3 regions of the Bacillus sp. P4_E1 genome follow, and region 3 is predicted to be linked to each of the others. Evidence: riboswitches for the same ligand, from Rfam matches in the RefSeq annotation. Region 3 holds a riboswitch; each other region holds the start of a gene.
The links. A riboswitch is a leader RNA that binds a small molecule or an ion and turns the genes downstream of it on or off. The one in region 3 is predicted to bind thiamine pyrophosphate.
Positions count from the first base shown of each region.

Region 1 (7,252 bases), on a different contig from region 3:
TATGAAAAGTAAATGCTTACTAGAATAAATATTTATCAACATTTGTATATGTTTTCTATATATACAACGTATATAAAATACTTTACATTATGTTTAAGTTGCAAACTAAGTTTGTATTTTTTTTCAAAGATAAATGTAAACGTTTTATTGAGGGGGAGAAAGTATGGGGAAATTATTTTTAAAAGTATGTTTTTTCGCATTAGTGACTGTTTGTTCATTCGCAGCGAAAACAACATACGCTGAAGAGAGACAACAAAATAATTATCCTATCATTTTAGTGAATGGATTTGCTGGATGGGGTAGAGAGGAAATGCTAGGGGTAAAATATTGGGGTGGTGTTCATGATATACAAGAAGATTTAAAAAGAAATGGTTATACAGTACATACTGCAGCTGTTGGACCAGTTTCTAGTAACTGGGATCGTGCATGTGAATTATATGCGCAAATTAACGGTGGAATAGTAGACTACGGTGCGGCACATGCTGAGAAACATGGACATAATCGTTTTGGTAGAACTTATAGTGGATTTGCACCGAATTGGAGTGAAACAAATAAAGTTCATTTAGTTGGGCATAGCATGGGTGGACAAACGACAAGAACATTAGTGCAATTATTAAAAGAAGGAAGTTATGAAGAAAAAGATTATGTGAAAAATCATCCGAACACAAAGATATCACCACTATTTGAAGGTGGCAAATCGTATGTTCATAGTGTTACAACTTTAGCAACTCCTCATAACGGTACAACACTCGCGGACGGAAGTCTTCTGTTGCCGTTCGTTAAAGATTTACTCATTACAGCTGCAAGTTTAGGTGGAAACAATAATTTATCATTATATGATTTTAAATTGGATCAATGGGGTATAAAAAAGAATGCCGGAGAGTCCTTTTTCCAATATACTGATCGTATTTTAAATAGTTCAATTTGGGAAAATACAAAAGATATAAGTCAATGGGATTTAAGTACTGATGGAGCAAAGGAGTTAAATAATTGGGTAAAGACGCAATCGGATGTATATTACTTATCTTATAGTGGACATGCATCGCAAGCAGCACCAATAACAGGTTTACATTTACCTCATATAACGATGAATAAAGTGTTAATGGGTAATGCATTTTTCTTAGGTTCCTATGCAAGATATGAAGAGAATCGAACATTAATAGATACTTCTTGGTGGCAAAATGACGGTGTAGTAAATACAAATTCTATGATTGCACCTTCATCTAATATTGCTGCAAATGATAATGAGTCTTTACAGGTTGGAAAATGGAATCATATCGAAACGAAAGCAAATTGGGACCATCTTGATATGGTAGGATTAAGCGTTTCAGACACGTTAGGTTTTTCTAATATTCAAGAGTTTTATAGAACAATTGCAGAAAAATTATCACGGTTACCGAAATAGATAATAATAAAGCGCTCTCGATGGAATTCGAGGGCGCTTTATATTATATTGAAAGAGGGATTTGGCAAAAAAAACATGGGGTGATCTTATGAAAATTCAAGTTGTATTATCGGGGTATGGGACAGTTGGTAAAGAATTTATTAAATTATTAAACGAAAAATATTTATATATAAATGAAACATATGGAATTGACTTAGTTGTTAGTGGAGTGATAGGAAGAAATATTGCAATATATAACGGGAAAGGTTTGCAGATTAATGATTTATTGACGTATGGTGATGGTTCTGCTGCAATTGAAAAATATATCGAACATTATCCAGAGGAACGCGGAACGATTAATATAAATGGTACTGTATTGGTTGAATCAACTGCTACAAATCTTAAAAATGGAAATCCAGGGAAACAGTATATGAAACAAGCTATTGAAAATCAAATGGATATAGTAGCTATTTCAAAAGGTGCACTTGTTACAGCTTGGAGTGAACTGAATACGGCAGCACGCATTTCAGGCTCACGCATTCGATATAGCGGTGCAACTGCCGCTGCGTTACCGACATTAGACATTGGACAACTAAGTTTAGCGGGTTGCCATATTGAAAAAATAGAAGGAATATTGAACGGGACAACAAATTATATTCTTACAAAGATGCATGAAGAATATAAGACGTTTGAAGAAGCATTGCAAGAAGCACAAAATAAAGGAATTGCGGAGACTAACCCGTTATTAGATATAAGCGGGATGGATAGCGCTTGTAAATTATTACTTTTGACGAATAGTTTAATGGGAAACGATTATTCACTCAAAGATATAAAAATAAACGGAATAGAGCACGTTACAACGCAACAAATTCAAAATGCAAAGGAACAAAATAAATCAATTAAATTAATTGCATCAGCATATAAAGATGATAATGGAAAAGTAAACCTTAGTGTACAACCTTGTAATTTAGAGAAAGAACATCCGTTAGCAAATATAAATGGCACGGAAAAAGGAATTACGTTCTTTACAGATACAATGGGACAAGTCACTACAATTGGTGGAGCTTCTAATCCACGCGGAGCTGCAGCTGCTGCTTTAAAAGATGTAATCAATTTATATCGAAATGATTTATAGGCTTTATAACCGTACCGCTATTAATAAAAAATACATATGTAGTGGACCTTTTGAGAATGAAATAAATATGTAAAAATAATTGCAGGGGGTAAGAAATTGTTTAAAGATTTTAAAGTTGTAAAAGATCGTCCCGTTTATATTCAATTAAAGGATTATTTAAAAAAGATGATTATGAAAGGGCATTTGTTGGGGGACCAAAAAATCCCATCAACAAGGGAACTGAGTGAATTATTATCAGTGAGCAGAAATACAGTACTCTCTGCATATGCGGATTTAGAACAAGAAGGACTCATTTATGCAGTTAAAGGAAAAGGAAATTTCGTTGCGAAGGTGGATATAAGTAACACCTCGTCTGTTGAAATAGATTGGAAAAATAAACTTAATACAGTTACCACATTAGCGGATGAATTAGACTTAATGAAGCATGGAGTTCGCTGGGAAAAAGGAATGATTGTTTTTAATAGTATAGCCCCGGACGAAAAGCTATTTGATGTTGAAAATTTCAAAAGAGCTTTTCTTACTCGTATGTCCATTGAAGGGGATATCGTATTGAACTACGGATATGCAAAAGGTTATAGACCGTTAATTAATTATTTACTTCATTACATGGAAATGAAAGGTGTAGATATTTCGAACAAAGATATTCTAATTACAAATGGATTTACAGAAGGATTAGATATTGTGTTATCTTCTTTATCGAAGAAATCAGGGCGTGTTATTTGTGAGAACCCAACTCACCATGCTGCATTGAAGCTTTTTCGTTTACATGGACTTGAAGTTCATGGAATTAATATGAATGATGATGGTATTGATACGAATGAAGTAGAAAAAAGTTTGCGTGAAAAGGATTTTGATTTCGCGTATTTAATCCCTTCTTATCATAATCCGACTGGTATTGTTACGAGTTCGGAGAAAAGAACGGAATTGATGAGGTTATTTTCAAAATACAAGATCCCTATTATAGAGGATGGGTTTAATGAAGAATTACGTTATTCGGGTTCACATTTATCGCCATTATTAACTTTTGCAGGGGCTGGTAATAATGTGATTTATATTAGTAGCTTTTCAAAGGTACTTTTCCCTGGTTTACGTGTAGGTTGGATCATTGCAGATAAAGAACTGATACATTATTTAGAAAGTGTTAAAAGAGCCAGAACCATTCACACATCTACGTTAGATCAAGCTGTTCTGTTTCAATATTTACATGAAGGATATTTTGAAAAATATTTAAAAAAAGCAAGATCTGTTTATAAGAAAAAATATGAGTTAGCTGTTGGGGCGTGTAATCAGTACATTCCGTTTAAAAGAATGACTGGAGACGGTGGACTTCATTTGTTTATAGAGTTGGAAGAAAAAATTCAAGCCCGCACACTTTTACAAAAGTGTTATGAGAAAGGAGTTACGTTTTCTCCTGGAGATGTTTTTTACTCTGATGGAGGAGGAGCGAACACATTCCGATTAGGATTTTCACGTTTGAAAGAACAGGAAATTGTTAGCGGGATTCAAATAATTGGTGAAACTTTAAAAAATGAAACTTGGAGTTGAGAAAATGAGAATTGGCGTTATTATGGGAGGAGTATCCTCTGAAAAACAAGTATCAATTATGACTGGGAATGAAATGATTGCACATTTAGATAAGAGTAAATATGAAATCGTTCCAATTACGTTAAATGAAAAAATGGATTTAATTGAAAAAGCGAAAGACATTGATTTTGCATTGCTAGCATTACACGGAAAATACGGAGAAGATGGTACGGTTCAAGGGACGCTTGAGAGTTTAGGTATTCCATATAGCGGCAGTAATATGTTATCTAGCGGTATATGTATGGATAAAAATATTTCGAAAAAGATTTTGCGTTATGAAGGAGTAGAAACACCAGATTGGATTGAACTTACAAAAATGGAGGATCTAAAGCTTGAGGAGTTAGATAAATTAGGCTTTCCGTTAGTGGTAAAACCAAACTCTGGCGGCTCAAGTGTTGGAGTTAAGATTGTCTATGATAAAAATGAATTAATCTCTATGCTAGAAACTGTATTCGAATGGGATTCTGAAGTAGTAATTGAGAAGTATATAAAAGGTGACGAGATTACATGTTCAATTTTTGATGGGCAACAGTTACCTATCATTTCGATTCGACATGCTGCTGTGTTCTTTGACTATAATGCAAAATATGATGATACTAGTACAGTTGAAGAAGTTATTGAACTTCCAGCTGAAATAAAGGAACGTGTAAATAAAGCGTCACTGGCTTGTTATAAAGCATTAAAATGTAGTGTTTATGCAAGGGTTGATATGATGGTGAAGGAAGGAATTCCATATGTAATGGAAGTTAATACATTACCAGGGATGACACAATCAAGTTTACTGCCAAAAAGTGCGGAAGCAGCGGGAATTAATTATAGCAAACTATTAGATATGATAATTGAAACTTCATTAAAAGTAAGGAAAGAAGAAGGTTTTTAAGGTAGTTATATAATTAATTCTTTTGACAGTTCCACGAATTATGCTATGATAATTACAATACGACAACTAAATATTTATCCACTAGGGGGGCCTTTTATAGGCTGAGATCAGATGAAATTTTGAGACTCTTAGTACCTGATCTGGTTAATGCCAGCGTAGGGAAGTGGGAAAGACGTTGCTATTTAACGAATAAATACTGTCAATTTCACTTTCTTTACGCCTGTAAAGAAAGTTTTTTTATTTTACAGCTTTAATAATTGTGGATAAATACGTATATTTTTTACATTATTTGGAGGGATTTGAATGACTTTTTCACAATCATTACGTAAAGAAGTAGATTCAATTTGGGAAGCAAGTTTTAACCATCCTTTTGTAAAAAAACTAGGCGAAGGAACATTAGATTTAGCTAGTTTTCGATATTATGTGCTTCAAGATTCTTATTATTTGAGTCATTTTGCTAGAGTACAAACGTTAGGTGCTGCAAAGGCTCTTGAATTAGAAACGACAGCTCGTATGGCACACCATGCACAAAATACGTATGAAGCTGAGTTATCATTACATGAGAATTTCGCAAAGAAATTAGGGATTACAAAAGAAGAAAAAGATAATTTTATTCCTGCGCCAACTGCATATGCATATACATCTCATATGTATCGTGCAGCTTATGAAGGGCATTTAGGAGATATTATTGCGGCTATTTTACCTTGTTATTGGTTATATTATGAAATCGGTGAACGATTAAAAGAATGTCAACCAGAAGAGCCAATTTATCAAGAATGGATTTCTGCATATGGATCTGATTGGTTCCGTACTCTAGTAGAAGAGCAAATCACACGATTAGATACGATCGCTGAAAAAGTAACAGAGGCAGACCGTAATCGTATGAGACAACATTTTATTTTTAGTAGTCAATATGAATATTCATTTTGGGAAATGGCATATACATTAGAAAAATGGCCGGTGAATGAAGAAGTTAAAGGTGTTATTTAATTAAGAGTATATAAAAGGTATCGCTATATAAAGAGGCGATACCTTTTATTATATTTAGTTTCTGTAATTTTTTTGTAAATCATAGATAAAAAATATAATAATTCATTATAATGATTTTATAATATAAAGTCCCATAAGGAGGTAGTTATATGTTAATAGTTACTTTATATTAATTTGATTTTAATAATGTTTTATTTAAATAACCAAATGTAATTTAGTTATTTCCTTTAATGTGCTTGGTTAAAATTTGATTCGTTAATGCTTAAAAAATTGGTATCTTTTCTAGTATTATTCATGATCAATATAAATTAAGAGAGGAAGTATTAATAATATGGAAAAATTACAGTTATTAGCATTTAAAAATATAGTAGAACCCCTCTATAATGAGAAAGTATCGTATATTTATTTTCCTATTGAATGGCTTGAGATTGTAGAGATACATTATAGAACATTTTTATTAACGAGCAAATTAAAACTTGTAAATGAAAGATTGTATGAAATGTTTTCTGATATATTATTCATTCAGCATAATCCATATATATTAAAGGAAGATACGCCCTGGATTGTAGCAAAAGAACCAATGAAACAAGAACAGTTAGACTATATTTTCCAAAGCTGGTATGAGGTTATTCATGATTGGAAACCTAATAAATTAATAGATCCACCACATTTAGAATGGCAGTATGATTTAATTAGTAATTTACCAGCATTACATGATAAAAAAACGTTTTCTAAATGGGTACCAGCTCTAATTACTCATATTTTTTGCGAACAGCCTTTACGTATGGAAAATAAAAATGAGGAAGAAATATATTTTTCACCACTGCGATCACAACATGTTTCTGAAGCGATGTCTGAGCCAATTAAAGATGAAGAAACACATGATTATTTCTCTTATGTATATCGGTTTGAATACGTAACTCGTGGAGGTGAGAATATTCCGCTATTAAAAGTATCTGTAGGGATTAGGAGGTTTTATCAACAATATAATCATAAAGATATCCCTATACTTTTAGGGCGAAAGCGGAGCCAAATACTGATTTCAACTCCTGAATTTGAATCAAATAATAAAAAGCAAAGATTTGTAAAGTTAAAAGTACAACAAGCTGTAAAAGGAATAAAGTGGATTAAACGTTTTAGAAATTTAAAAGATGATTATAGGATAGGGGGAGAAGTTAAATTAGAGAACATTCTCCAATGTCCGAAAGAGTATATTAGAGGAACAAAGATAAGAGTGCTTCTTCCATATAACGAAAATATATATAAAGTTCAAGGAACA
Region 1 covers NZ_JBFUIV010000001.1:2,904-10,155, forward strand. Annotated here, with positions in the region: gene AC1DS7_RS00020 (esterase/lipase family protein) at 164-1,405, shown strand; gene AC1DS7_RS00025 (homoserine dehydrogenase) at 1,494-2,519, shown strand; gene pdxR (MocR-like pyridoxine biosynthesis transcription factor PdxR) at 2,616-4,064, shown strand; gene ddlB (D-alanine--D-alanine ligase) at 4,069-4,983, shown strand; TPP riboswitch at 5,057-5,162, shown strand; gene tenA (thiaminase II) at 5,287-5,973, shown strand; gene AC1DS7_RS00045 (pPIWI_RE module domain-containing protein) at 6,305-7,252, shown strand, end outside.
Region 1: another riboswitch for thiamine pyrophosphate. It lies ahead of tenA (thiaminase II); the one in region 3 lies ahead of tenA (thiaminase II).

Region 2 (7,252 bases), on a different contig from region 3:
GGCTAAATCCTTTATATGCAGCAGGTCTTTGTTTAATCGCAAATACTGCACCAGTAGCTTTCGGAGCGATGGGGATTCCGATTACAGTTGCTGGACAAGTGACAGGCATTGATCCACATAAAATTGGACAAATGGCTGGGCATCAATTACCGTTCTTATCTTTATTTGTTCCGTTCTTTATCGTATTTTTAATGGATGGCTTTAAAGGAGTAAAACAAACGTGGCCTGCTTTATTTGTAGCGGGTAGTTCATTTGCAATTACACAGTTTATTACAGCGACGTTTTTAGGACCAGAACTTCCGGATATTACGTCAGCGCTTGTAAGTTTAGTAAGTTTATCGCTATTTTTAAAAGTTTGGCAGCCGAAAGAAATTTATCAAACTAAGCAAGCGAATAGTGAAGTAGCCGCGGCGACGACAACGACATCTATGCCGAAACTAACGGTAGGAAAAGTAGTAAAAGCGTGGTCTCCGTTCATTATTTTGACTGTGATGGTAGTCATCTGGAGCCAGAGTTTCTTTAAAGCGTTATTCGCTCCGGGCGGCGCTTTAGAAAGTCTCGTATTTAAATTTGAAGTTCCAAGCTTGCACAATTTAGTAATGAAAGCAGAGCCAATTGTAAATAAACCAACACCTTATGAAGCAATCTTGAAATTAGATATTTTATCAGCGACTGGAACAGCAATTTTAATTGCTTGTATCATTTCTATCTTTATTTTGAAAATGAGTGCAAAAGATGCAGTAGCAACATTTAAAGAAACGTTAAACGAACTAAAAATGCCAATTTTATCTATTGGATTCGTATTAGGATTCGCATTTATCGCAAATTATTCTGGTCTATCTTCTACATTAGCGTTAGCACTTGCAGGAACTGGCGGATTATTCCCGTTCTTCTCACCATTCTTAGGATGGATTGGCGTATTCTTAACAGGATCAGATACGTCAGCGAACGCACTGTTCTCGAATTTACAAGCAATTACAGCGCAGCAAGTCGGTGTATCTGAAGTGCTTCTTGTTGCAGCAAATACAACGGGCGGTGTAACAGGTAAAATGATTTCTCCGCAATCAATTGCGATTGCTTGTGCGGCAGTTGGACTTGCTGGGAAAGAGTCAGATTTGTTCCGCTTTACATTGAAGCATAGTTTATTCTTTGTTACTATTGTTGGGATTATGACGTATGTGCAGGCTTATTATTTGACTTGGATGATTCCGTAAACAACAAAAGAAATAAACTTTGCATTTTTCAGATTATAGTGTATGATGGGAAAGTATTGAAAATTAAATCAGTGATAAACTAGGGGTGCCTAACGTATGCGTAGGCTGAGAGAGAAGCGTGTGAACTTCTTAACCCTTTGGACCTGATCTGGCTCGTACCAGCGTAGGGAAGTTAACGGCTTTACATAATTATGTCTTTATGAGCCAGGTCCTTATTCTTTTATGGACCTGGCTCTTTTTATTTTGGCATGCGCTGGCCATATCTCGTCCTTGTCACGAACAGGGGGGCAACAAAGGTTATGAAACAGTCTGTTTCAGCTGAGCAAATTGAATTGAAATCGAGTTTACCAGGAAGTAAGAAAGTGTATGTGGATGGAACACGTGAAGGTATGAAAGTACCAATGCGCGAGATTGAACAAAGCGATACGAACGGTGTTCAAAATCCGCCAATCCGTGTGTATGATACGAGTGGACCTTATACAGATCCAGAGTATAAAGTGGAGCTGGAAAAAGGGTTGCAGGCGCCGCGCCACTCTTGGACCTTGGGGCGTGGTGATGTGGAAGCTTATGAAGGACGCGAAATTAAACCTGAGGATGACGGTGTGAAAGTGGCTTCAAAACATACACCTGTTTTCCCGCAAATGGATCGTAAGCCGCTTAGAGCGAAGCAAGGTGCAAATGTTTCGCAAATGCATTATGCGCGTAATGGCATTATTACGTCTGAGATGGAATATGTTGCGATTCGTGAAGGGGTAGAGCCTGAATTTGTTCGTAAGGAGATTGCAGAAGGTCGTGCGATTTTGCCGGCGAACATTAACCATCCTGAAGCGGAACCGATGATAATTGGACGTAATTTTCACGTGAAGGTAAATGCAAATATCGGAAACTCTGCTGTATCGTCTTCTATTGCAGAAGAAGTAGAGAAGATGACGTGGGCGACTCGCTGGGGTGCAGATACGATTATGGATTTATCTACAGGTAAAAACATTCATACAACACGTGAGTGGATTATTCGTAATGCTCCGGTACCAGTTGGAACTGTGCCAATTTATCAAGCGCTTGAAAAAGTAAACGGAATTGCAGAGGATTTAACGTGGGAAGTGTATCGTGATACGTTAATTGAGCAGGCGGAGCAAGGCGTTGATTACTTCACGATTCACGCTGGTGTATTACTTCGTTACATTCCAATTACTGCAAAGCGTATGACAGGTATTGTTTCGCGCGGTGGTTCGATTATGGCGCAGTGGTGTTTATTCCATCATAAAGAAAACTTCCTATATACTCACTTTGAAGAGATTTGTGAAATTATGAAGCAGTACGATGTTTCGTTTTCTCTTGGAGATGGATTACGTCCAGGTTCTATTGCAGATGCAAATGACGAAGCGCAGTTTTCTGAGCTTGAGACACTTGGTGAATTAACAAAAATCGCTTGGAAACATGATGTGCAAGTTATGATTGAAGGACCTGGGCATGTACCGATGCATTTAATTAAAGAAAATATGGAGAAAGAACTTGATATTTGTCAGGGTGCGCCGTTCTATACACTTGGGCCGTTAACGACAGATATTGCACCAGGTTATGATCATATTACTTCAGCGATTGGTGCTGCGATGATTGGCTGGTTTGGAACGGCGATGCTTTGTTATGTAACCCCGAAAGAACATTTAGGTTTACCGAACAAAGATGATGTTCGCGAAGGGGTTATTACGTACAAAATCGCTGCGCATGCAGCCGATCTTGCGAAAGGGCATAAAACGGCTCATCAGCGTGATGATGCACTTTCAAAAGCACGATTTGAATTCCGTTGGCGCGACCAATTTAATTTATCTTTAGATCCTGAACGCGCGATGGAGTACCATGATGAAACGTTGCCAGCAGAAGGGGCGAAAACAGCGCATTTCTGTTCAATGTGTGGCCCAAAGTTTTGTAGTATGAGAATTTCACATGATATTCGTGAATATGCGAAAGAAAATGACTTAGAAACGACAGAAGCAATTGAAAAAGGAATGAAAGAGAAAGCGGTAGAATTCAAAGAAACTGGTAGTCACTTATATCAATAACACGTTACACCTCTTTACTTGATTGATCACACTGTACCTAACTTAAATATAGAAGAAGCCCCCTTTGCTAAGACGGTAGCAAAGGGGGCTTCTGTCGTCTATCCCGCTATTTGTGGGCAGTAAAACTCCCACCTCAAAATTCGGCTGGAGCAAAGAAGTTAGGTGGGAGATAAACTGTCCGTAAACGCCCGATTGGTGCGGGCTAATAATCAGTGGGGGATGAACACCCACCCACCTTATAAAGTTTCACTTTATAAGGTGAAGAATAATTGTACCCAGTAGTATAAGAGGAATAATGTGACGACTGTTGTGAGTGGGATTACGATGAGAGATACGCTTAAATAATCTTTCCATTTCACTTTAATTTTGTTTTGTCTTAAGATATACATCCAAATGAGGGAAGCTAGTGTACCGATTGGTAATAATAGTGAACCGATGTCACTACCGATGATATTTGCGAGATAGATAGTTTTTAATGTGACTGGATCTAGTCCCATTTCTGTTAATGTGATTGTACCAATCATAAGTGCAGGGTGGTTATTGAAGACGTTAGAGAGGAGGGAAACGAGTCCGCCCATTGCAAAGCTGGCATAGAGTAGATGCTGACTTACAATTGGTTCGAGCCAACTTACAAGTGCCGCTGTTAACCCTGCGTTATGAAGCCCGTAAATAATTACATACATAGAGAAAGCGAAAATTAAAATGTGCCACGGTGTCTTTTTCAAAATATCGACTGGGTTTGTTCGTAAGTAGTACCATCTCCAGATGAGAAGAACGAGTGAACCGAGTACGGCAACGATTTCGATTGGAATCGATAAGAAGGATGCAACGAATAGAAGACAGCGCATAAGGAAAACGAAGCCTAATACTTTTAACATGAATTTCGTACGTTTTTGTTTCGTATTAACAGAATTCTGTCCTTTTAACGGATGGAAGTTTTTCGTGAAGAAAATTTCTTCAATATCATATGAAGAAACAGGTAATCTTTCTGGAAGTTTTTTCTTTAAAACTGTATACATGAGCCATGACATAAACAGTAGTCCTAGTGTTGCAGGTACAAACATCATAGCTGTATGCATATAAAGAGTCATATTAACAATATTTAATGCGATTAAGTTTACGATATTACTTACACCGATTGGTGCACTAGATGCAGTGGCAATTAAAGCACCGCTTAATAAATAAGGGATTTGTTGATGAGGTTTTAATTGAAGGTTTTTCAGAAGTAAAATCAAAATCGGTGTTGTAATTAAAATACTACCGTCATTATTAAATAAAAGAGTCATAAGAAAACATAGTAATTGAATGTACCAGTATAGGCGTCGTCCGGAACCTTTCGCTAAATTTGCGAGCTTCGCTGCAGACCAGTGGAAGAAGCCGAAGCTTTCTAATATAACCGCCATAACGATGGTCGCTAATATCGTTATAGAGGCACCGCCGATTTTACTTATAATGTCCATGACGTCTGGTTTTGATACAAGTCCAGTAATGAGGATAATGCTAGCGCCGACTGCTGCCGGCCACGCCTCATTTAAACCGCGAGGTCGCCAAAAGATAACAATCATCGTTAAGAAGAATACAATAATAGTAATCCATATTTCAATGCTCATATTTAACCTACCTTTCTATTTTCCCTTGAACAAATGTAGCTTGTCTCAAGTTTATATAGCATTATATTCAAAAGAAAATAAGAAGAACTAGGCATCTACCTTAATCTAGTGAATATGTGTATTTTGAGCAACAAGGCAAGTATAAGGGGTAGTGTAATAACTATTAGGAGAGGAGTCTAATAAATTAGGGGCATTCTATGTGTGAATGCCCCTAATTTACTATTTTTCCTTTAAAAATGTTCGATCTTTTAAGAATAAATTCCAGAAGAAAATAAATCCTGGTAGTAAAATTGCAATCCCGATTGCGTAAAGAATAAGAAGTGCATAGAATGTTTCGACCGTCGTAAAGCTTGTAAATACAGTTACGTCCGGGTAAATGATATAAGGTAAATGGGCGACGCCGTAAGCGTAGCTTGCAAATGCATATTGAGCGACGACAGCTAAAACTGCAATGCGAGGAAAGCCTAGTGTGCCATATTTCTTATTTGTCCACCAAAGAGAAGAGTATCCGATAACAAATAAAATGATAGAGACTGTAAACCATGGGAATTGCTTTATTAGTCCTTGCATAAGCCAGTGTGTTTCAGGGTCCATTACAACGAGAGCGATAATAGCAGTCACGAGCGTTGCAGGACCAAGTATGATGGCATTTCTTCTATAAATTCGGTACGTATCTTCAGAACCTTGTTCCCTAGCAAAATCAGCAAGAAAGAGAGATGATAGAAATAGTTCCGAAGTTAGTCCGAAGAGCATATAACAATAAATAACGGGACTAGAAAGAAGTTTTCCGTAAAGGAGCACTTCTTTTCCTTCAGACATCGTAATATAGGCACCTTCTGTAACTGGTAGAACGGTAATTAATAGAGCTGGGATTAAGAGCCCGGTAATACCTGAAATAATCCGAAGAAGGTGTTGGTATTTTGGCAGAGAGTAAGCAAATACCATAAATGTACTACGAATCGCAACGAGTACTAAAATTAACATAACTGGTACAAACATAACGGTTGCAAGGGTAAAGGCCGCTTTTGGGAAGAAACCGAGAAAAGCAACGACGACAAAGACAAGAAACGTATTCGTTACTTCCCAAGTTGGTGATAAGTACCGATTAGCAAGCTTGGCAGCAAGCGTCGGGTGTTTAGCGTATACCATGCCCCAAAAACCAGCTCCAAAATCAATAGACCCTAGTATGCTATATACGAAAATAAGAGCCCATAAGATGATGATTGCAATGCTTTCCTCATGCACGAGAATCGCCTCCTTCGTGATGTAAATCATTCTTTAACGGATGTTTCTTAAAGAATGTCCGTAGTACAAAGACGGTTAAAATACCAAGTCCGATATATAAAATGATGAATAAAACAAATAAAGGACCGACGAAATCAGCGCGCGTAGAAGCATCTACCGTGCGTTGCATGCCATAAATTGTCCATGGCTGACGACCACTACAACTAAAAATCCATCCGAATTCAATACCGAGCAACATAACGGGTCCACAGGCGGCAGCTCCCCAAAGAAGCCACTTCGGTAACTCTACTCCTTTTTTTCGGTAAACAAAGTACCAATATAAGAGGGCAATAGCTGCAACTGCAAAGGTAAAGGCAGCGGTGCCGACCATTAAATTGAACAGTGTATGTGTGTAAAATGGTGGCCATGTTTCTTGCGGGAATTCCTTTAGACCTTTTACAACGGTGTTAGGGTCTAGTCCCACTAATAAGCTAAGCATGTTCGGAATTTCAAGGGCATAGTTTAGTTCAAGTGTGTTAGGGTCCACAACCCCGCCAATCGATAAAGGCGCGTGTGATGTCGTTTCAAACAAAGCTTCAGCAGATGCTAGTTTTTCAGGTGAATGTTTATGTAAGGCAATAGCAGATTCATGTCCTGAAAGCCACATCGTAGCACCTGTGATAAATGTAACGACAAGCCCGAGCAATAATCCTTTTTTATGGTAAGCAATTTCACGAGCACTTAAATTTTTCTTTAATAATTTAAATCCAGCGATAGAAGCAATAACAGCTGCTCCAGTTGTATAGGCCGTAATAACGACGTGGAATGCACTTGTGCCAAAGCTCGGATTAAAGAAAGCTTTCCACGGATCAACGTTAAAAACTGAGCCATCTGGATTCATTGAAAAGCCCGCAGGTGTATTCATCCATGTGTTTGCCGATGTAATAAGCACGGCAGATGCAGTGGCGCCAATCATAACGAAAAATAGCGAGATTAATCTCATAACTGGAGGCAGTTTATCAGCCGCATATACGTAAATAGACATGAATAAAGCCTCTAAAAAGAAGGCGAAAATCTCAATTTGAAACGGAACGGAAATAACTTGCCCAACAATTTTGGCGAAACCAGGCCAAAGAAGTGAAAT
Region 2 covers NZ_JBFUIV010000002.1:317,858-325,109, forward strand. Annotated here, with positions in the region: gene lldP (L-lactate permease) at 1-1,214, shown strand, start outside; TPP riboswitch at 1,286-1,401, shown strand; gene thiC (phosphomethylpyrimidine synthase ThiC) at 1,514-3,274, shown strand; gene AC1DS7_RS03720 (arsenic transporter) at 3,526-4,884, opposite strand; gene AC1DS7_RS03725 (cytochrome d ubiquinol oxidase subunit II) at 5,104-6,129, opposite strand; gene cydA (cytochrome ubiquinol oxidase subunit I) at 6,122-7,252, opposite strand, start outside.
Region 2: another riboswitch for thiamine pyrophosphate. It lies ahead of thiC (phosphomethylpyrimidine synthase ThiC); the one in region 3 lies ahead of tenA (thiaminase II).

Region 3 (7,252 bases):
ATGAGTCTGGCAATGTATTGTAATACTTTTGTGTATGATTTATATACACATGACTTATTACGAAAGTATCGTAAGTGTACAGACTTCCTATCATATTATGGACCTAGTCAAGCAGTTTTAGCTTGTCAAAGAGCTGTACTTTCACAAATTTCCGATCGATTAGACCCTTTAAAGACAACTCATGTAGATGATTATTTATATGTGATGAAAGAAATGATGGAGCATATGACGATAGGGGTAATGGATCGGTATGGTCATTTTATTGGAAAGCTACTATCATATGTACCATTTTTCGAAATGATCCAAGTTCCACAGCATGCATATTATTGTGAAGAATTACTTTATATTTGTAAGGGAATTGAATACAAAGAAGAAATACTACGCAATTATATATTTATACAATTACATGATTGTTTACCATCATTCTTTAAACTATTTCTTAAAAATAAGCGTTATGCAACGATTCATGATATTCTTTTCTATTGGTGCGACGATGAACAAAGAATGAGCTTAGAGAAAAAATATAATCTTAGTTTCATTTATGAAAAATATGCTTGTGGATAAACCATATTTTACATATTAAAAATTAATATAAATTAAAAAGGATCTCAAGTTTATGTGAGATCCTTTTTTTGTTAGTAAAGCAAGGAGAAAGTAACTAAGATAAGAAATAACATTCCATAAAGGAGAAATTGTGCAGTATAACTTCCTTGTATACCAAAAAAAGTATTCATTTTTTCATATAAATTCAATATATATTTCATTGGATTATCTTTGAAAGATTGGTACACAGTGTCTCCTCTTTCTAAGCTTCTTGTTCATGTTTTTGGTTATTAGGAACATGAACGTATCTAGCTATGAATAATAAAACACCTATAAAGAATACAGGAAGTACGGTAGATAAATAAAAACCATTACTAATTATATTTGTTATAAGAGCACTTAAAAGAAAAATTACATTATAAATATGGGCAATTTTTTGTTTTAGCCGCATTTGTAATGCTTCCATAATGATTTCTAAAGCAACAAAAGCAATAATAATAGATAAAAATACAGTGTTCGTATTATAAATGATTAAACAACAGATTAAACCTAAAAAGGCCAGGTATTCAATAAAGAGAGGTATATTGCGTGGCATATAATTTACCTAACTAAATATGGCAGTGGGTTTACTGCATTTGTTTTTTCAAAATTCCATTCCCCATTATGTAATTCAAAATGGAGATGTTGCCCGTATGAATGACCTGTGTTTCCCATATGACCTACTAATTGTCCAGTTTGTACTTGATCACCAGCTTGTACAGTGCGATCCTTCATATGAGCATAAACTGTTGTATATAATTTCCCATTTATTTGATGGGCGATGAACACGACATTGCCGTAGCTAGCCGAATAATAAGATTTCACAACCTTACCTGCAGCAGCAGCTTGAATAGAGACATTTCCTTGTGCTGCTATATCTATACCATAATGCATTTGCTCCCAGCGCATATCAAAAGTGGAGCTGATTTTCCCTTGAGTAGGGAATTTGAAAACTGCTGGAATTGATGCAGGTTGAGCTGTTTTAGCTTGTGCTTGATTTTGATTTTGCACTACATAGTGTTTTGCTACATATCCGTATCCTGTGCCAAAACGAATTTTATACCAAGTACCTACCGTTTCTACTACTTGTACTTGTGTACCATTTTGTAATGAGCCAAGTAGAGTGCCACTTGTGCTAGCATTGCTACGTACATTTAATTTTGGTGTTGCAACAGTATAAGAAGGAGAACCTTGTACTGTTACACCTTTTACTAGAGGTGTGGATCCATTAGATACAAATGTTTTTTGTACGTAACCAATTTGACCGTTATGTAATATTTTGTACCAATCTCCTTGTTCACCTTGAATGGTAATGAATTGACCATTTGGTAATATATCTAGAATAGAAGACTCTGTATTAGGTTCAGAACGAACGTTTAATGCGTTTGCATTTACGATATATTGAGACTTTGGTTGAACATTTTTTTTGAATAGAATTGCATCTTTTTTCATATAGCCTGTTTTGTTGTTAACAGATACTTTATACCAATCTTGAACTGTTTCAAGAATAGTAACCGGGCTATTAAATCGAATGGTATCAACTATTGCACTGTCTGTATGGCTATTTTGATGTAGTGCAACGTTGTCAATTTTTACATATCCAGTTTTTACTGTAGATGGTTGCTTAGCAGCCGCTGTTTGTATATCGGATTCTCCCATAGAAGGAAGTAAAGAAGCAATTGCGATAGTAGTTGCTGTTAAAGCTGTGGCTTTCATATTCATGTAATAAAGACCTCCTCTAGTTGTATAGTTGTAATTTTATTATAGTATAAAGATATAATATATTGGTCGTATTCACATAAATGTAATATGAAATCAATAAAAATAATGTCAGAAGAGAGATTCGTATATAAATATTGTATATATCATTTGTGAGGTCGCATTTATATTTGTTTAACATGTTAAGAATTGATTCTTAATTAAGAAAATTAAAACAGTTGATGATGTCTTATGGCGATGTTATACTGACAGTGATAATTTTATAGTTTGCTAGGAGGGCTGGTGTTGCCAGCTGAGAGTAGGGCCATAAGCCTTTGATCCTTTTTATTACCTGATCTAGATTATGCTAGCGTAGGGAAGCAATTCGGACATTAACAATGAGTCCCCGTTTCTTTGCGTATAGAAACGGGGCTTTTTTATTTGAAAATTTCATATTAACACCACTAGGGGTGCTTTTCGTGCTGAGAGAGGAATAATCCTTAACCCTTACAACACCTGATCTAGATAATACTAGCGAAGGGAAGTGGAACAACGAATAAATTATAATTTTATTTGCTGTAACCACTTCTTATATACAGAAGTGGTTTTTTTATTGAGATAAATAGATATATAGGAAGGGGAATTATTAATGAAATTTTGTGAAAGATTATTTGATACGGTGCAGCCTGTTTGGGAGAAAAGTCATAATCATCCGTTTGTAGTAGGTATGGGGGATGGTACGTTGGAAAAAGACAAATTCCAGTACTATATTATTCAAGATTATTTATATTTGTTAGATTATGCAAAGCTATATGCAATTGGGGTTGTAAAGGCAACGAATCCACAAGTTATGGCAAAATTTGCAGAGCAAATTGATGGGATTTTAAATGGAGAAATGACGATCCATAAACAGTATGCAAACAAACTTGGCATTACTGTAGAGGAGATAGAATCTGCGAAACCATCTGCTAAAAATTTAGCCTATACAAATTACATGATGTCTGTATCTCAAAATGGCACACTTGCAGAATTAATATCAGCTTTACTTCCATGTATGTGGAGCTATTGGGAGATTGGAAAGCGTTTAAATGATATTCCTGGAGCAAGCGATCATGAGTTCTTTGGAGAGTGGATTCAAGGATATAGTTCTGAAGAATACGGTAACCTTTGTATTTGGTTAATAGATTTATTAAATGAAATGGCAGTTGGAAAGTCAGAGAAAGAGCTAGACCGATTAGAGGAGATTTTCTTATATTCCAGCCGATTTGAATATTTATTCTGGGATATGGCTTATCGTAAGGAGATGTGGGGTTTTGAGGAGCAAGAACATACTACAGTTTCATAATGTTTCCTTTCATTATGATGAGAAACCAATCATCAATGAATTAAATGCTTCTATACAAGATAAAGAGTTTGTAAGTATTATCGGGCCGAGTGGATGTGGGAAAAGTACTTTATTTCGCCTTATTACAGGCTTAGAAGAGGCAAGTACTGGACAGATAGAGCTGACAAAAACAAAGAGTCATCCTGTAGGGTATATGCCCCAAAAAGATATGCTCTTGCCGTGGAGGACGATTATTGAGAATGCTGCCCTGCCGCTAGAGTGCCAAGGTGTGCAAAAGAAAGAAGCGCAAGTAAAAGTGAAAGAACTGTTACATAAATTTGGTTTACAAGGGTACGAGAAAAAATATCCGAAAGATTTATCTGGTGGTATGAGGCAACGCGTATCTTTTATCCGAACTTTATTAACAGGCGGGGAGATATTATTGTTAGATGAACCGTTTAGCGCATTGGACGCTTTAACGAAGGCATCTTTGCAAGAATGGTTGTTTGAACAATGGAAAGAGTGGGAAAAAACAATTTTATTTATCACTCATGATGTTGAAGAAGCATTGTTTCTTTCTAATCGAATTTTGGTTGTAGAAAATCAACCGATAGCAACTTTAACTGAGCGAATTGTGCCGCTTGATCGTAACCGAACAAGAAAAGATTTATATAAGCCTGAAGTGTTAGCGCTTAAAGAAGAGCTCCTTAGTATGTTACAAAGGCAGGTACTCGTATGATGAATCGCTTGAAGGAGTTATTACCTGCCCTAATATTAAGTGGAATTTTACTTGCTCTGTGGGAAGTAGGAGCAAGAATTGTAGATGAAATGTACATTTTGCCATCACCTTCTGCAATTGTAATGAAGATATGGGCGCTGAAAGATATATTATTTACGGTTCATTTACCTGCAACGTTGTACGTCGTTTTAATAGGCGTTGTTATTTCTATCGTACTGGGCGTAGGGCTAGCAATGTTAATGAATGCGAGTACGTGGATGGAAAGAGCATTTTATCCGTTATTAGTTGCTTCACAAACAATCCCGATTACTGCGCTTGCGCCGCTCTTCGTTTTATGGTTTGGATATACCATCTGGAGTAAGGTTGTTGTTACCGTTTTAATTACGTTTTTCCCAATTGCGGTCAATACGTATGATGGACTGCGCAGTACGAAAAAAGAATGGGAGGAGCTATTAGTTACATATGGTGCAACGAAAAAAGATATTTTTCTAAAGCTAAAGTTGCCATCTGCTCTTCCTTACTTTTTCTCAGCGTTAAAAATTGCAGTTCCGCTTAGTGTGATTGGTGCAGCAATTGGAGAATGGCTCGGTGCACAAGCTGGGCTTGGATATTTCAGTAAAAGAATGATGACGCAGTTAGACGGAGCTGGTGTATTTGCACCCATTGTATTGTTATCATTATTAGCTATTTTCTTCGTCATACTTATTTCCATATTGGAAAAGAAATTTATTAGTTGGAGGAAACATTCATGAAATTATTAAAACGCATCTTTGTGTTTACATTATTAGTTGCAATGATTGCAGGATGTTCGAGTAACTCGGCATCAGATAAGAATAAATCAGAAAAAGAAATAACAGTAATGCTTGATTGGTACCCGAATGCGGTACATAGCTTTATTTATACGGCAATTGAAAAAGGATACTTTAAAGAAGAAGGAGTCAAGGTGAATATTAAATTCCCTTCTAATCCGACTGATCCATTAACGCTAGCGGCAGCAGGGAAAGTGACAGTTGGTTTGTATTATCAACCAGATGTTGTCATGGCAAAAGCAAATGAACAAATTCCAGTGAAATCAATTGGAGCTGTCGTACGTTCACCGTTAAATCATGTTGTATCACTGAAGTCAGCAGGCATTCAATCGCCAAAAGATTTAGAGGGGAAAACAGTTGGATATTCTGGAACACCTTTAAGTGAGATGTATTTAAAAACGATGGTAAAAGAAGCTGGTGGTAATCCAGATACAGTGAAAGTAGTCGATGTTGGCTTTGATTTAGTACCAGCATTAATTACGAAAAAAGTGGATGCGGTAACAGGGGCATACATTAACCATGAAGTACCTGTTATGCGTCATGAAGGTCATGAACCAGCATACTTTAATCCAGCAGATTATGGTGTACCGAACTATCATGAGCTTGTGTTTGTAACGGGTGATAAAACGTTGAAAAAAGATAAAGAAGCATTGCAAGCCTTTTTACGTGGGGCACAAAAAGGGTATGACTTTATGAAGAAAAAACCCGATGAAGCATTAAATATTTTATTAGATCATCAAGAAAAAGAAAACTTCCCGCTTGTACCAGAAGTTGAAAAAGAAAGTATGAAAATTTTATTAGAGAAGATGGAAACGAAAGATGAGCCATTCTTATCGGATTCAAAAGAGTCATGGGAGAAACAAAACAAATGGTTGAAAGACAAAGGAATGACGAAAGAAATCGTTCCAGCCGATGAATTATTTGAAAACATTTTAAAGTAGGCGAATGAATATGAAAAATGAGCTCCATGTAATCTCAAATGGCCATATGCCATTCGAAGAGTTAGTGAATGTAGCGATGCAAATTGAGAGTGAGATCGATTATTTGCATATTCGTGAGCGTGAGAAAAGTACGAAGGAATTGTATGAAGGTGTGGAAAGTCTTTTGGGGAAAGGCTTTCCAGCATCGAAGATAGTGATAAATGATCGAATTGATATTGCTATTCTATTAAATATTCCGCGTGTTCAGCTAGGATATCGAAGCGCAGATGTAAGGTTAGTAAAAGAAAAGTTTTCTTATTTGCATGTCGGTTATTCAGTACATTCGCTAGATGAAGCGATAGTAGCATTTAAAAATGGGGCAGATTCACTCGTTTATGGTCATGTATTTCCGACAGATTGTAAAAAAGGTGTGCCAGCGAGAGGATTAGAAGAAATTGCTCATATGGCAAGTTGTTTATCCATACCAATAACTGCAATTGGTGGGATTACCCCTGAAAATACAGGTGATGTTCTTGCAAATGGTGTAAGTGGCATTGCTGTTATGTCCGGGATTATAAGCAGTAGTAATCCGTATAGCAAGGCGAAATCTTATAAGGAATCAATAAGAAAGTGGGCGGAAAAACATGTGTAAGAAGTATGATGTAGCGATTATTGGCGGAGGTGTAATTGGTAGTTCAGTTGCACACTTTCTAGCAGAAAGAGGGCATAAAGTAGCGATTGTAGAGAAGCAAAGAATCGCATCTGAAGCTTCGAAAGCAGCTGCTGGTTTGCTCGGTGTTCAGGCAGAATGGGATGCATATGATCCGTTGTTTGAGCTTGCTAGAGAAAGCCGTGCTATATTTCCACAACTTGCAGCAGTTTTACGTGAAAAAACAGGCATCGATATTGGGTATGAAGAAAAGGGCATTTATCGCATCGCTCAAAATGAAGATGAGAAGAAAAGAATTCTTCATATTATGGATTGGCAGCAGAAAACAGGTGAAGATTCCCGATTTCTAACGGGGGACCATTTACGGGAAAAAGAGCCGTTTCTTTCCGAGTCAATTATAGGGGCGGTATATTATCCGAAAGATGGTCAAGTTATTGCACCAGAGCTTACGAAAGCATTCGCACATTCTGCAGCAATTTCCGGTGCTGATATATATGAACAAACAGAAGT
Region 3 covers NZ_JBFUIV010000003.1:2,266-9,517, forward strand. Annotated here, with positions in the region: gene AC1DS7_RS04355 (DUF3965 domain-containing protein) at 1-564, shown strand, start outside; gene AC1DS7_RS04360 (hypothetical protein) at 806-1,138, opposite strand; gene AC1DS7_RS04365 (SH3 domain-containing protein) at 1,144-2,304, opposite strand; TPP riboswitch at 2,564-2,676, shown strand; TPP riboswitch at 2,737-2,840, shown strand; gene tenA (thiaminase II) at 2,930-3,625, shown strand; gene AC1DS7_RS04375 (ABC transporter ATP-binding protein) at 3,594-4,343, shown strand; gene AC1DS7_RS04380 (ABC transporter permease) at 4,343-5,095, shown strand; gene AC1DS7_RS04385 (ABC transporter substrate-binding protein) at 5,092-6,093, shown strand; gene tenI (thiazole tautomerase TenI) at 6,104-6,724, shown strand; gene thiO (glycine oxidase ThiO) at 6,717-7,252, shown strand, end outside.